DNA from 3 places in the Effusibacillus dendaii genome. Region 2 is predicted to be linked to each of the others. Evidence: riboswitches for the same ligand, from Rfam matches in the RefSeq annotation. Region 2 holds a riboswitch; each other region holds the start of a gene.

Region 1 (4,689 bases), 1.1 Mb from region 2:
TCCTGATAGAATTGATAGTCTGTCATGCGGACACCCCCAATTGCAACAATCGTTCAATGCATGCTTTAACGTCCCCAAAATCGGTAAACGGCGCAAGCGTGAGTCCTTCTTCTCTGCACCTGTCCAGCAAAAAGGAACGTGCAATCACAAAATCGGCCTGTCTCGCCGCTTTCAGATCGGTGATACTGTCCCCAATCACAAGGCGTGTAAATCGATCGGCCGGATACTTTCGCATAACCGAAGGTTTACACATCCCGCAACCCCCGTCACATTTGTCGTCACAATCATGCGGCCACAAAATGCGAATCGTCTCATCCGAAAAGTCTGCTTGATTGCAGTAGATTTGCGAGATTTGGTAAGGTGCCAAAATCGGCTCCACAAAAAAATCGATGCCGCCGCTTGTCACCAACAGTTCCACATTATTTCCACGGCAATATTCGACAAACTCGCCAAATCCTTCACGGATTCTTGCCGTCTGTTTTGCATATGCAACCAGTTCATCCCGCTGGCCGGAGGGAATCATGGAAAACAGTCTGCCAACCCCTTCCTGCACCGAAATTCGTTGCGATAAAATATCGTCCTTCGTTAATTCCCATCCATCCGGTGCAAACCGCTCCATTACGGAAATGATCATATCTCGTTCGGTAATCGTCCCGTCAAAGTCACAAAAAACGACCATTTGCTTGCTAAAAATCTGATTGCCATCTCCCAATTTACTTGCCTCCCCACAACTGGAGTGCCTTCGCCAGTTCATCACTTTCGGTTGCTGCTTCAGCAAGTGTTCGGCCTTTTAGGACCGCTTCAATCGCTGCCACAAACGCCCGCCCGCCGGCTGCCGATCCGTCCGGATGCCCGTGAATGCCGCCACCCGCGTTGACGATTTGATCATTTCCGAGATCCTCATACAGCTGCGGCACCAACGCAGGATGAATCCCTGCGGAAGGGACAGGGAACGACCGTTTGAGGGCAAACGCATCCATGCGCAATTCGTCTGCAATCGCCAACGTCTCTGTGCGTTCCATGGCAACCGAACCATAGGCGGAAGGATACAGCACAAAATCAGCCCCTGCCATTCGCATCAGTTTCCCCAGCAGAACGCTGGCTCGTATACCGTACTGTGGCGCTGGATACACAGCACCCGACAAGGCGGGATGCGCCATGATCGGAACTGTAACGGCCGGATCTCCCGCCAATCTGTGCAACACATCATATCCATATGCCAACACATTCAACAGAAGGGCACTGGCGCCTGCCTCAACAGCCCGTTTCGCTTTTTCCACGATTTCCGTAACCGGTCCGGTCAAATTGGCCGCATACAACACCTTTTTGCCCGTAACAGAGTAAGCCCTTTCCGCCTCTTTCGCACACGCTTCGATTCGTCGCTCAAACGGGGCATACGTATCATCAAAGAAAATTTCATCATCTTTCACAAGATCAACGCCGCCGATCGCCTGCTGATAAAACAGTTCCGCCAATGTTTTCGTCTCGTAGCCGATGCACGATTTGAAAATCGACATTAACAGCGGCCGGTCATATACACCTAACCGCTGCCGGATTCCTTCGATGCCGTATTTCGGTCCCGGAAACTGTTTTACAAACGATTCCGGAAACTGCAGATCGACCAGCTTGATCATCCCGTCCATCGACAGCTTGCCGAATACAGTAGTCAACAACGCGGGAATTTCAGCCGTAAAGTTGCATACCGGGTACCCGATTTGCAAAATCGCCTTTCGATTCCCCGCCTCGTCTTCCCCCAGCTCTTCGACAGATACCACCTGCCCGAGGTGTTTTTTCATCTGTTCTTGCCGTTCAGCAGGCAGATCCGTCCAGGAACCGACTGTAAGTCCCACCGCAATCCCCTGCGCTTTTTTATAAAAATCGCCCGCCTGCTGGTGCACCAGATAAGAAGCCATTACATAATCGTCAGACACCCAATCCCCCATAACAACCTCCCCTTTCTGGCAAACTGATAAAGCATTCGCCGCTCCGCACCCTAAAGAAAACTTGGCTTTCGCCAAGCCTTTGGTGTAGGCGAAAGCCTCGTTGTCTTGCGCATGGATGCGCTGATGCCGACGTTGCGACGACCATGGATGGTCTGGTGTCGACGATGCAACATGGACGTTGCGTTTTCGTCGACCGACACGGATGTCGCGCTTATAGTCGGCCTTCCTCTATACTATCGCACGCTTCAAAGTTATACTTTCCGACAGTGAAACAAAAACGCCTCTATCCTTTGAAAAGAGGCGTATCGCTAGTCGTTATCGCGCCTCTCATCTCTCAGAACCAAACGATTCTGCAGGAGTTAGCACCGTGGACACCCTGTCTAACGGAATTCCAGTTGCTGCCGATCCGTCGCCAAAATATGTCCGGTTGCCGGGCTTCATCGGGCCAGTCCCTCAGCCTGCTCGTGATAAGAGTTTTTTATTTTAATTTTAAATGTACAATAGAAAACGGCAGGAATCAATATACGATCTTCCCCAACCGCTCAACAGCTTCCCGCAGGCGTTCTTCCGAATCCAAAAGTCCTACGCGCACATATCCCTCGCCGCTTTTGCCAAATCCAATACCGGGGGCTACCACCACATACGCCCGTTCCAGTGCCAGATCGGCAAATTCGATCGAACTCATGCCATTCGGAATCGGAATCCAGGTAAAGAAAGAACCTTTCGGCTCTATCACGTCCCAACCGAGCTCGCGCAGTCCGCCGATAAATACATTACGCCGACGCTGATACACGTTCACCAATTCTCTTACACAGTCCTGCGAAGAACGCAATGCCGTGATCGATGCCCGCTGGATGGCCGGAAACAAAGACACAAAGTAATGGTCCTGGATCAGATTGAGCAACGAGATAATCTCTTTATTGCCAACTGCAAAGCCTACCCGCCAGCCGGCCATATTGTATGTTTTGGACATCGTGTAAAATTCGACCCCAACTTCTTTTGCACCCGGCGCCTGCAGGAACGACACCGGTTTCAAACCGTCAAAGCCGATCGCCCCGTACGCATAATCGTGTGCCACTACAATCTGGTGTTTCTCCGCCAACGCCACCGTTTCCTGAAAAAACGATTCCGGTGCGGTTGCAGACGTGGGGTTGCTCGGATAGTTTAAAAACATCAATTTTGCCCGCCGCAGCACATCGTCCGGCAGACTGGAATAATCGGGCAGAAAATCGTTTTCCCGCAAAAGCGGCATCATCACCATTTCACCGCCGCTCATCGCCACGCCTGACCAATAATCCGGGTAACCGGGATCGGGAACCAGACATACGTCGCCTTTGTTTAACAAACATTGACTAATCTCAACCAAGCCGACTTTTCCGCCAAACAAGATAGCCACTTCTGTCTCCGGTTCAAGCGAAACGTCGCATTCCATTCTATACCAGTCGGCAACTGCCTCTTTCAGTTCGAGCAGCCCGGAAAACGGCGAATAGCGGTGCGTTTTTGGATCGAGTACCGCTTCCCGCATGGATTCCACAATATGGGCAGGTGTCGGCAAATCAGGATTGCCCTGCCCCAGATTAATCACGTCATAACCCTCTGCTACATAGGAAGCCGCTTTTCGCGTCAATTTCGAAAAGAACTGTTCCGGCAGCCGTTTCAGCCGTTCCGCTGGCTGTACCAACATTTGCACCCCATCCTTCCACAAACCGTCCAAGATCCAAATCTTAAATCATAAAACTCAAAACCGCAACTTTCTCCTTCGAATCGCAATCGACTGAACAATTCCAATCAACATGAAGTTAGTTAGCAGGGAAGTCCCCCCATAGGAAACAAACGGCAGCGTAATCCCGGTCGCAGGCATCAGCGCCAGGTTCATACCGATATTCTCGAAAATCTGGAATCCAAACATCCCCATCGCGCCGACAATAATATAGGTGCCAAACGAATCGGTCGCCGTACTGGCAATCTTCATCATCCGCTGCAGGAGAATAAAGAATAGAATAATTAAAGTCGAGGTCCCGATGAATCCAAAATCCTCCCCGATCGCCGAAAAAATCATATCGGTTTGCTGTTCCGGCACGAATGCTCCCTGCGTTTGCGACCCCGCCAGCAAACCTCTGCCAGGCAGCCCGCCATTGCCGATCGCAATAATCGCCTGATAAACTTGATATCCCCAGTCACCCGCCGATTTCGGATCGATGACCACCACAAACCGTGCCTTTTGATACTCTTTCAGCGGCAGCAAATGAACAAATTTTAAATAATAGGGTTGAAAAATGGTAATCGCCGAAAAATAGGCGGCAACCAGCGCCCCGCCCAGACCTCCAAAAACCCATAACCATTTGCGTTTCAACACCAGAATCATCATCGCGCAATAAAGCCCGATCATGACCAGTCCTTGTCCCAAATCTGGTTCTACCATAATGAGCAAGAACGGCAGCAGCCAAATAGCGGTAATTCGGACAAAATTTCTCCACGTAAGCGATTCTTCCCTTTCGTTCATCTTTGACATATAGGAAGCCATTCCAATAATCGCGACCAACTTTGCAAGCTCAGATGGCTGAAGCTGAAAACCAGGCAATTGAATCCAGCTCTTCTGTCCGTTAATCGCTGGAAAAAACAGCACCGCTACCAACAGAACCATTGTAACCCCGTAACAGATCCAGGAAAACCGACTGTTATCAAAAATCCGATAATCGGTCAATACGAGAGCAAAGAAGATCGCAAAACCTAGCGCTTGCCAAAT
Region 2 (4,689 bases):
CCCCAACACCAGCGGTTTTCCTGTAATGAAACCGGGCGAATCAAATTCCCGAATTCGGGAGTACTCATCCATCATCCATGCCATGATTTGTGAATTCGTATACACATCCGGCGCTGGAATATCCTTATTCGGGCCGACGATTTGTGAGATGGCGTGAACATAGCCACGGCTCAATCGCTCCAATTCACGGAACGACATTTCACGCGGGTCGCAAATAATGCCGCCCTTTGCCCCACCGTAAGGGAGTTGTGCAATACCGCACTTTAAGGTCATCCAGATGGCAAGCGCCTTCACTTCATCTTCTGTAACGTCCGGATGGAAGCGGATGCCTCCTTTCGTAGGTCCGACCGCATCATTGTGCTGAGCCCGGTAACCAGTAAATACACGGGTGCTCCCATCATCCATTCGGACGGGAATTCGAACGGTCAGCATCCGAACCGGCTCTTTCAGCAGTTCGAACATATCTTCTCCATATCCTAATTTTTGCAGAGCTTCTTTTATGACCATCTGCGTCTGTTTCAATACATTCAATGTTTCGGTGGATTGATTGATATCCGCTTGGTTGATCATCCCTACACCCCGTTCTTTAATCGATCATTCGTTTCTCTTTTTCATTTATATTTTCTCCAATGCCTGCTCAATATCCTTCAACAAATCATTTACATCCTCCAAACCAACAGACAAACGGAGCAGCCCATCGCTGATTCCCCGTTTTTTTCGTTCTTGCGGAGGCATTGAGGCATGCGACATCCGTACCGGATAGGACAAAATGCTTTCCACCGCACCGAGACTGACAGCAAATAGCGGCAATTGCACATGCTCCACAAAAGTTTTCACTTTTTCCGCATTTCCCAGATCAAACGACAGTACCGCGCCAGGCCCTTTCGCCTGTTGAAAATGAATCTCTCTGTCCGGATGATCTTCCAGTCCCGGATAATACACCTGTCGGATACGCGGATGTTTCGCCAAATAACAGGCAATCTCCGTAGCAGACTGTTGACTTTCTTTCATACGAACAGCCAGAGTCTTGATTCCCCGCATCAATAGCCAACAATCCTGCGGACCCAGAATCCCCCCAAAACCGTTTTGAATGAGATAAATTTCTTTTGCCAAAGCCGGATCGTTAACCGTTACAAGACCTGCCACGACATCCGAATGGCCGCCCAAAAACTTGGTTCCGGAATGAACCACTACGTCGATGCCCAATTCATGCGGCCGCTGTAAGTAGGGAGACATGAACGTATTGTCGACTACGGTAACAATCCCTTTTTGTTTGGCAAGATCGGCCGCCTTCTTCAGATCGATAATCTTCAAGGTCGGATTCGACGGTGTTTCAAGCATCAGAAGTTTGGTATCCGGTCGTATAGCCGCTTCCATTTGTTCGATTCGACTGGCATCCACAAACGTCGTCTCAATGCCCAATCGGGAAAATACGCGTGTCAGCGCCCGGAACGTGCCTCCATAAATGTCTTCGCAAGCCACCACATGAGACCCGGTCGGGAGCGTCAGCAGGACGCCGCTGATGGCCGCCATGCCGGAAGCGAATGCATAGCCGTAACGGGCTCCTTCCAGCTCCGCAATGATTTTTTCCAAGGCCTGTCGGGTCGGGTTGCCGGAACGGGCATAATCAAACTCCTGATGCCCATCCCAATCCTCCTGGTGAAAAGTCGATGCCTGAAAAATCGGTACGCTGGAGGCGCCCGTCTGTTTGTCGATTTCAAATCCTGTATGAAGTGTTCGCGTCTCAAATTTCATTTGGCCGCCACCTCCGATTTGGCCGCCTGCAGCGCCTGCGCCAGATCATGAATAATATCGTCTGCATGTTCAATCCCGACAGAAAACCGCAGCAGTCGGTCGGTTACGCCGTAAGCTTCCCGCACCTCTTTGGGAATATCAAAATGGGTCTGTTTGGCCGGATACGTCATCAACGATTCGACGCCGCCCAGACTTTCCGCAAATGTAATCATTTTCAGATTTGCCAAAATCGGTTCAATCATGCTCTCATGTTCCACTTCAAACGAAAGCATGCCGCCGGCCCCTGTGCACTGTTGATCATGCACCGATTTGCCGGGCGCACCATCCAACCCTGGAAAATAAACAGTTGTAACAGCCGGGTGGGTGGCCAGCCAGGCGGCGACTTTTGCTGCGTTTTCCTGATGTTTTTCCATGCGGAGAGCCAACGTCTTCATGCCGCGGATCATTAACCAGCTGTCCTGTGGGCCCAAAACGGCGCCAATTGAATTTTGCAGGAAGAAAAGACGCTCGCCCAGCTTCTCGTCTTTTACCGCCAGCAAACCGCATAACACATCATTATGGCCGCCCAGATACTTTGTTCCCGAGTGCAGCACAATATCGGCTCCCAAATCCAACGGACGCTGAAAATAAGGGGTCATGAACGTATTGTCAACGATCGTAAGCAGTCCATGTTCGGCAGCAATCGATACACATCCTGCAATATCTGTGATTTTCATGGTGGGATTGGTTGGCGTCTCGATAAAAATCGCTTTGGTGTTGGGCTGTACCGCCGCCTTTACCTGCGACAGGTCGGTGGAATCGACATAGCTTGTTTCAATCCCTTTCCGCCGCAAAATCTGTTCAAACAACCGGTAAGTGCCGCCATACAGATCGTTTGTGGAGATCAGATGATCGCCCGGGTCGAACAGTTCCACCAGACAGGCAATCGCCGCCATACCGGATGCAAAAGCGAATCCCCGCTTCCCGTTTTCAAGATCGGCAATTGTTTCTTCCAGTACTTTTCGGGTGGGATTTAGCGTTCGAGTGTAATCAAAACCTGTGCTTTGTCCAAATGCCGGATGCGCAAAAGTGGTAGCGTGATGAATCGGCAACGAGACCGCACCTGTCAGCGGATCCTGCCGATTGCCTGCTTGCGCCAATTTTGTCTCAATGTTCATCTGAAAAATCCCTCCGAATTAGGCAAAATACAAAACAACAAAGGGCCTTCCCCATTAAGAGAAAGACCCTTGTCCGTAAATATCGACCCGTCCTCTCTTATCTGTCAGGAAATATTCCTGCAGGAATTAGCACCACAAATCGCACTCTTTGTGGAGGCGCGATTCCGGTTGCCGGGCTTCATAGGGCCAGTCCCTCAGCCAACTCTGGATAAGAGCGATTTTCAATTCTTGGATTCACTTTACAATTGTTCCTGTCTTTTCGTCAAGTGTTTTTAACAACAACTGCCTGCATTTTGCAACAGGAGGCGGAAAGAATAGAAGTACAATCGTGAAGGGGCTGAAACAAATGGAGCAAACAGCATCGAACGGAAAGAAACTTTCTTTGCTGCCTTTGATTGCCCTTGGCAGCGTCCCGCTCATTATGGTATTAGGAAACTCCATGTTGATTCCGATTTTAACAACGATGCAGGAAGAGCTGAACATCTCCAAATTTCAGGCCAGTCTTGTGATCACACTATTTTCAGTCCCTGCCGGTATCATCATTCCGTTGGCCGGTTTTTTGTCAGATCGATTCAATCGGAAAACGGTCATCATTCCCTCCTTGATTCTCTATGCACTGGGAGGGTTAATCGCCGGAGTTGCCGCTTGGCTTCTGGATAAGCCATTCGGGGTAATCATGGCCGGTCGTGTATTGCAAGGAATTGGCGCTGCGGGTACGGCACCGATTGCGATGGCATTGGCGGGTGACATTTTTAAAGGAGCGGCTCGCAGCCAAGCACTAGGATTAATCGAGGCTTCAAACGGTTTAGGGAAAGTGTTAAGCCCTATTCTAGGCGTTCTTGTCGCTTTTATTGTATGGTATGCCGCCTTCTTCGCTTTTCCGGTGCTTTGTATACCTGCCGCTCTGGCCATTTGGTTTTTCATTAAAGAACCGAAGAAAAAGAGTGAACCCCAATCCATTAAACAGTACGTATCGTCTTTAAAATCAATTTTTGAAAAAGAATGGAAGTGGCTGATGACTGCTTACTTTACAGGGGCGAGTGCTCTTTTTATTTTGTTCGGCGTATTGTTTTACCTCTCACAGATTCTGGAAGAACAATATAAAATCGACGGTCTTCCAAAAGGCGGTATTCTGGCGATTCCGCTGTTGGCCATGTCCTCTACCTCCTATATTACCGGCGCCAAAATCAAAAAACGAAAAGGCTTGATGAAAAGCTTGATTGTAACAGGCATGCTGCTTGTGGCAGTGCCACTGGGACTTGCCGCAATCATCAAAAATACGTATATACTCCTGGCGCTGCTCGTTATAAGCGGTATCGGAACCGGTCTCGTCCTCCCATGCCTTAATATGTTGATTACCTCCGCCGTCAATATGGAAAAACGCGGGATTGTTACATCGTTTTACGGTTCGGTTCGTTTTTTGGGAGTTGCGATTGGACCACCCGTATTTACTTGGCTGATGGAAATTTCAAGAGCTGTCATGTTTTTCTCAGTGGCAGGCTTGGCCCTGGTGGCAGCCGGTTTATCGATGTGGTTGATTCGGGTTCCCGACTCGGAAAAAAAGCCTCCTGCTCCCACCCCCGGTTCCATCCCGCACGAAACGATGCGAAATATATTGGCAAAAAAGAAAGCACGGGCGTAACACCTGCGTCCGTGTTCCGCATACGATATGGAAGCCCAGTAGGTTGAAATACCTTTCAGGAGGTTCTGCCGGGAATCTACGTTGGATGAAAGGAGATTTTTAAATGGCCGAAGTATCGTTGCAGAAACCTTGGGA
Region 3 (4,689 bases), 180 kb from region 2:
CATGGCGTTGGCGTTTGCCCCGTTATTGTTTTTTGGTCATCCAATCGGGCTTTCCGAAACCTTTAAACTGATCGTCGATCGTTTGTTCAAATTCTTTTGATTGAATGGCTGCTTTCAAATCTTTCGTAAACTGTGCGTCAAGGTCTTTCGTTTTGACTGCCAGTATATTTCGATACTCTTCCGGCATATTTTCCAATTTAATAGCGGATAAAAGATCCATCTTGGCTGCCAGTGCAAAGTTTCCCGGAACTGCCGACACATCTACTGTATCCACTGCGCGAGGAAGCTGTGCGGCTTCGAGAGGCGTAATTTTCAGGTTTTTGGGGTTTTCCGCAATGTCTTTTTCAGATGCTTTCGTAGGATCGACATCGCTTTTGATCTTAATTAAACCTACATTCTGCAGCAAAATCAGTGTTCTGGCCAAGTTGGACGGGTCATTCGCGATAGCGACCGTGCTGCCCGGCTTGATTTCGTCAAGTGATTTGTATTTCTTCGAATACAGTCCCATCGGGGCTGTTGGAACACTGATGACGGCAGAAAGATCGAGTCCTTTGTCAGCCGCAAATTTCTTTAGGTATAACGTATGTTGAAACAGGTTTGCGTCAATCGATCCATTCGCAAGGGCTAAATTCGGCTGCACGTAATCCTGAAATTCAACAACGTCTACCTTATATCCTTTCTTTTCCATAATCGGCTTAATGGCTTTTGTCACCATATCGCTGTAAGGTCCTGCTGTAGCCCCGATTTTTAACTCCTTCTTTTCGGTCGGCTGCGAGCCCTGTTGAGCTGTCGATTCGGTTTTGCCGCCGCCGCAGCCTGCCAACAAGGAAACTGACAGGCCAAGTGCTGTGATGACTTTCCATGCTTTTTTCATCTTGTTCTCTCCTACTCCTTAAAAATTTTTTATGTTTACCGCTTGTCCACTTTGTTTCTTGCCCAGTCACCCAGAAACTGAATGATTTGAACAAGTGCAATAAGGATAAGAACGGTCACCAACATGATTTCATTATCGTAACGATAATAGCCGAACCGAATGGCCAAGTCGCCAATTCCGCCGCCGCCGACAATACCGGCCATCGCGGAAAAACCCAGCAGACTGATGGCGGTGATGGTTAACCCCGCAATGATGCCGGGTCGCGCTTCTGGAAGCAATACTTCTCGGATAATGAGCCAGGGGGACGCTCCGGTTGAAATGGCCGCTTCGATTACCCCTTTATTGATCTCACGCAGGGATGATTCAACGAGACGTGCGTAAAAAGGTATCGCTGCAACTGATAATGGGACAGAAGCAGCAGTAGGGCCGATTGTGGACCCGATTAAAAATTGGGTAAATGGCAGTAAAGCAACCAGCAGTATAATGAACGGAACCGACCTGACAATATTGGCCAAGGTCCCAAGCAACAAATTGATGAACCGGTTTTCAAAAAACAAGCCTTTATCGGTCACGAACAGAAGTATTCCCAGCGGAATTCCGATAACGATCGAGATGAAAAGCGATACTCCCACCATATACATCGTGTCATTAAACGCTTTCATCAGGTCGGGCAGGAGTTCAATCACTTTATTTAAGGACATCCGCGATCACCTCCAATTCAGAAGTTCTTTCCCGTAGGAGACCGAGTGCTTTATCCACTTCTTGTGAATCACCGCTCAACTCCATAATGAATATGCCAAGCGGCACATTTTGAATATATTCGATTTTTCCGTGCAGAATATTTCCTTTTACCTTGCAGGATTGTAGAACGTCAGACACAATGCTCTCTTCCGCAATTTCGCCTTTAAATTGTATTTTCACCAGAATTCCGTGCGGATTCCGATGCTGTAAAACCTCACTGGGTAACTCAAAATGCAGAACCGTCTCGATAAACTCTCTTGTAAGAGATTGCTTCGGATTCGCAAAAATATCGTAGACATTGCCCACTTCGATAATGTCTCCTTCTTTCATGACAGCCACCCGATGGCAGATTTCTTTGATGACTTCCATCTCGTGGGTGATCAAAACGATCGTTAATCCGAGTTTTTCATTGATTTCTTTTAACAAGGCGAGTATCGATTTGGTAGTCTTCGGATCAAGAGCGGAGGTCGCTTCATCACAAAGCAAAACATGCGGGTCATTTGCCAATGCCCTTGCAATCCCCACTCTTTGTTTTTGGCCTCCGCTGAGTTGACTGGGATATTGGTCTGCCTTATCGGCTAACCCTACCAATGCAAGCAGCTCCGGCACCCGTTTTTCAATAAAGTCCTTTGACTTGTTGGCAGCTTTTAAGGCAAAAGCAACGTTTTGAAAAACGGTTCGACTGCTGTTCAGGTTAAAGTGTTGAAAAATCATGCCTATCTTTTGACGTGCTTGACGCAGTTCTTGCGTGTTTAATGTCGTCAAATCCACATCATTCAACCGCACAACTCCTGTTGTGGGTCGTTCCAACAGATTCATGCAACGTAGCAGGGAACTTTTTCCCGCCCCACTGTATCCTACAATCCCGAAAATTTCTCCCGGTTCGATCTTTAGACTTACATGGTTAACAGCAATCACTTTTCCACGTTTTGTTTGGTACTCTTTATATAAATCTACCAGTTCAATCATGGCCATACCCCCAAAATGAAAAATGCCTTTTCAACAACGAAAAGGCATGGACACGTTCTGCGATGCCTTATCTGCCAGGATCCTATCCTGCTGGAGTTAGCACCTTACCGAAAACCGGTAGGTTGCTGGACGTCATAGGGCCAGTCCCTCGGTCAGCTCTTGATAAGGATATATTAGGTTGTTTAATTTGTTAGACAAACTAATAATTATATTATTCGACAAGATTTTGCATGTCAACAGGCGGAACGGAGAATTTGTCACATTTCACGGGAAGCCGTTAAAGGTTAAGCCGTTTTTCGCGGTCTACTCGTGTATAAGTTCTGTGTAAACAACGGAATTACACGCTTGAGTTAACTGGTCTGTATACTGCCCTATCCGTTTGGAAACGGCGTTCTTATTGAATCGTTCGCCTCACTTTGCATGAAAAGAACCAACAGATTCGCATGTACGAGAAACTCGCGTTCAAAGCTGGCTCTAAACGGCAGGCTGTTTGATTCTGCTGATCCGTTGATTTTCTTTGTAAAATGCCAGAAGATCTTGCCAAAATTCACGTCTTCTGTGTCAAATAAACAACGGTAGGCCTCCGACAGGTTTTTGTATGCGGCTTCATAATCCTTCTTCTTATAACGCTCCAACGCTTTCATAAGAAAATCGGCGTGCGTATTCAGACCACGCATAATGTTATCCTTGGACTGAGGGTTTCGGGACAGGAAGAAATCAAACAGTTCCTTTTGATACTGTATAAAACGAGGTTCCACCATCTTCTTCCAGTCCTGATCGTTGCGGTCTATGTTTTTGATCGCATCTACACATAGATCAATCTGTTCGCCCCAGATTTTCTGAAACTCTTTCTTGGCATTTTGCCCATAAATCAAACCAACGGCGGATGCAAGAGAACTTGCGTTCTGCTTAAGCGCGTGGATGTCAGCCTCCAAATCTGCAGACTTCGCATGTTTTTTCATCAAATCAATCGTTAGATCAAGATGTTCCAGAAACAAATATGTAACCGAGATTTGGGCCTCCTCATCTCCCGTATTAAGTTTTACATCTTGCTTGACTTCCACCAGAGCTCCCTCTGCCGAGACATATCCAGCAGGAATGCTTGTCGTTAAAAAAGATGCCATGCTGACCGACAACAGTTTCATTTTCCAATACATCGTATCCCACTTCCCTTCATTATTTAATCTTGATTAAGGTTTAACGTCCAATTGCTCATATGCTGGCAAAGTGGGCATCATGCAATCTTTGTGGAATGGATATGACGCCCACTCACTGGTCTCCCCGCCTCTTGCGGAAAACATAACGGTACTCGGCCAGAGAGTAAATAAAGGACAGAACGCTCATGGTGTTCATGAAATGCGACAAACCAATCCCATAAAGATTCGGAGCTGCTCGTAAGGGGATAGATGAACTTGCAGCTAAAGCAATACTCACTACTTGTGCAATGGTTCCCCGCTCTACATGATTTCTGTTTTCATGAATTGCCCGCTTAAAACCGTTCAAACGGTGTCCGGCAGTTCTTCTGACTGGTCGCTTGGCCATGAATAGAATCACATGTCTTTTGGCTAAGGCCTTCACACAAACACCTCCTATGTGTTATCGAAATAGGTTTATGTGCGTTCGATATTGTCCTACCACAAAAAACGGATCCCCAGATGTGGAGATCCGTCGTAGTCCGAACACTGTGTTTGGTTTTCACTAATCGTTAATATCCGGCACTATAATTATTCCAGCCGTATGATCGCATATTGGTCTTCCTTGACTCGCAAGTATCCAAGTTCAATCAGTTCCCGTAAATTGCTTCTGACCTTGAATAATGGCAATTTCATTTTTGTCGAGATTTCTGCACTTGTTGCTGGTTTCTCTTGGATTACGCTTAAATAAGCGTTTATTTCAGATTGTGTCAGTGAACTTTCCGATTTTCCGCAGGCCATACAACCGCTCTCCTAGATTTTCAAATCTTTTTTCGCCAAATACCAATCAATCACTTCCAGACTTTCATCGTTCACCCGTTCTTCCGCCAATTGTTGCGAAGCGGGCGGCGGAACGAGAACTTTATCTCCGGGCACCCAATTCGCGGGAGTGGAGACTTTATGATTGGCGGT

Evidence for each region. Region 2 has a riboswitch for S-adenosylmethionine ahead of skT53_RS01705 (trans-sulfuration enzyme family protein). Riboswitches for the same ligand answer to the same signal wherever they lie in the genome.
Region 1: another riboswitch for S-adenosylmethionine. It lies ahead of skT53_RS07865 (2,3-diketo-5-methylthiopentyl-1-phosphate enolase); the one in region 2 lies ahead of skT53_RS01705 (trans-sulfuration enzyme family protein).
Region 3: another riboswitch for S-adenosylmethionine. It lies ahead of skT53_RS02650 (methionine ABC transporter ATP-binding protein); the one in region 2 lies ahead of skT53_RS01705 (trans-sulfuration enzyme family protein).

Annotation. Positions count from the first base shown of each region.
Region 1 covers NZ_AP023366.1:1,447,048-1,451,736, forward strand. Annotated here, with positions in the region: gene skT53_RS07855 (methylthioribulose 1-phosphate dehydratase) at 1-26, opposite strand, end outside; gene skT53_RS07860 (2-hydroxy-3-keto-5-methylthiopentenyl-1-phosphate phosphatase) at 23-679, opposite strand; gene skT53_RS07865 (2,3-diketo-5-methylthiopentyl-1-phosphate enolase) at 714-1,943, opposite strand; SAM riboswitch class I at 2,268-2,417, opposite strand; gene skT53_RS07870 (pyridoxal phosphate-dependent aminotransferase) at 2,461-3,627, opposite strand; gene skT53_RS07875 (FtsW/RodA/SpoVE family cell cycle protein) at 3,682-4,689, opposite strand, start outside.
Region 2 covers NZ_AP023366.1:324,898-329,586, reverse strand. Annotated here, with positions in the region: gene skT53_RS01715 (Glu/Leu/Phe/Val family dehydrogenase) at 1-570, opposite strand, end outside; gene skT53_RS01710 (trans-sulfuration enzyme family protein) at 616-1,755, opposite strand; gene skT53_RS01705 (trans-sulfuration enzyme family protein) at 1,752-2,912, opposite strand; SAM riboswitch class I at 3,007-3,127, opposite strand; gene skT53_RS01700 (MFS transporter) at 3,259-4,554, shown strand; gene skT53_RS01695 (phosphosulfolactate synthase) at 4,658-4,689, shown strand, end outside.
Region 3 covers NZ_AP023366.1:503,964-508,652, reverse strand. Annotated here, with positions in the region: gene skT53_RS02660 (MetQ/NlpA family ABC transporter substrate-binding protein) at 23-874, opposite strand; gene skT53_RS02655 (methionine ABC transporter permease) at 910-1,575, opposite strand; gene skT53_RS02650 (methionine ABC transporter ATP-binding protein) at 1,562-2,584, opposite strand; SAM riboswitch class I at 2,649-2,753, opposite strand; gene skT53_RS02645 (hypothetical protein) at 2,956-3,741, opposite strand; gene skT53_RS02640 (hypothetical protein) at 3,854-4,162, opposite strand; gene skT53_RS02635 (helix-turn-helix domain-containing protein) at 4,309-4,518, opposite strand; gene skT53_RS02630 (peroxiredoxin) at 4,531-4,689, opposite strand, start outside.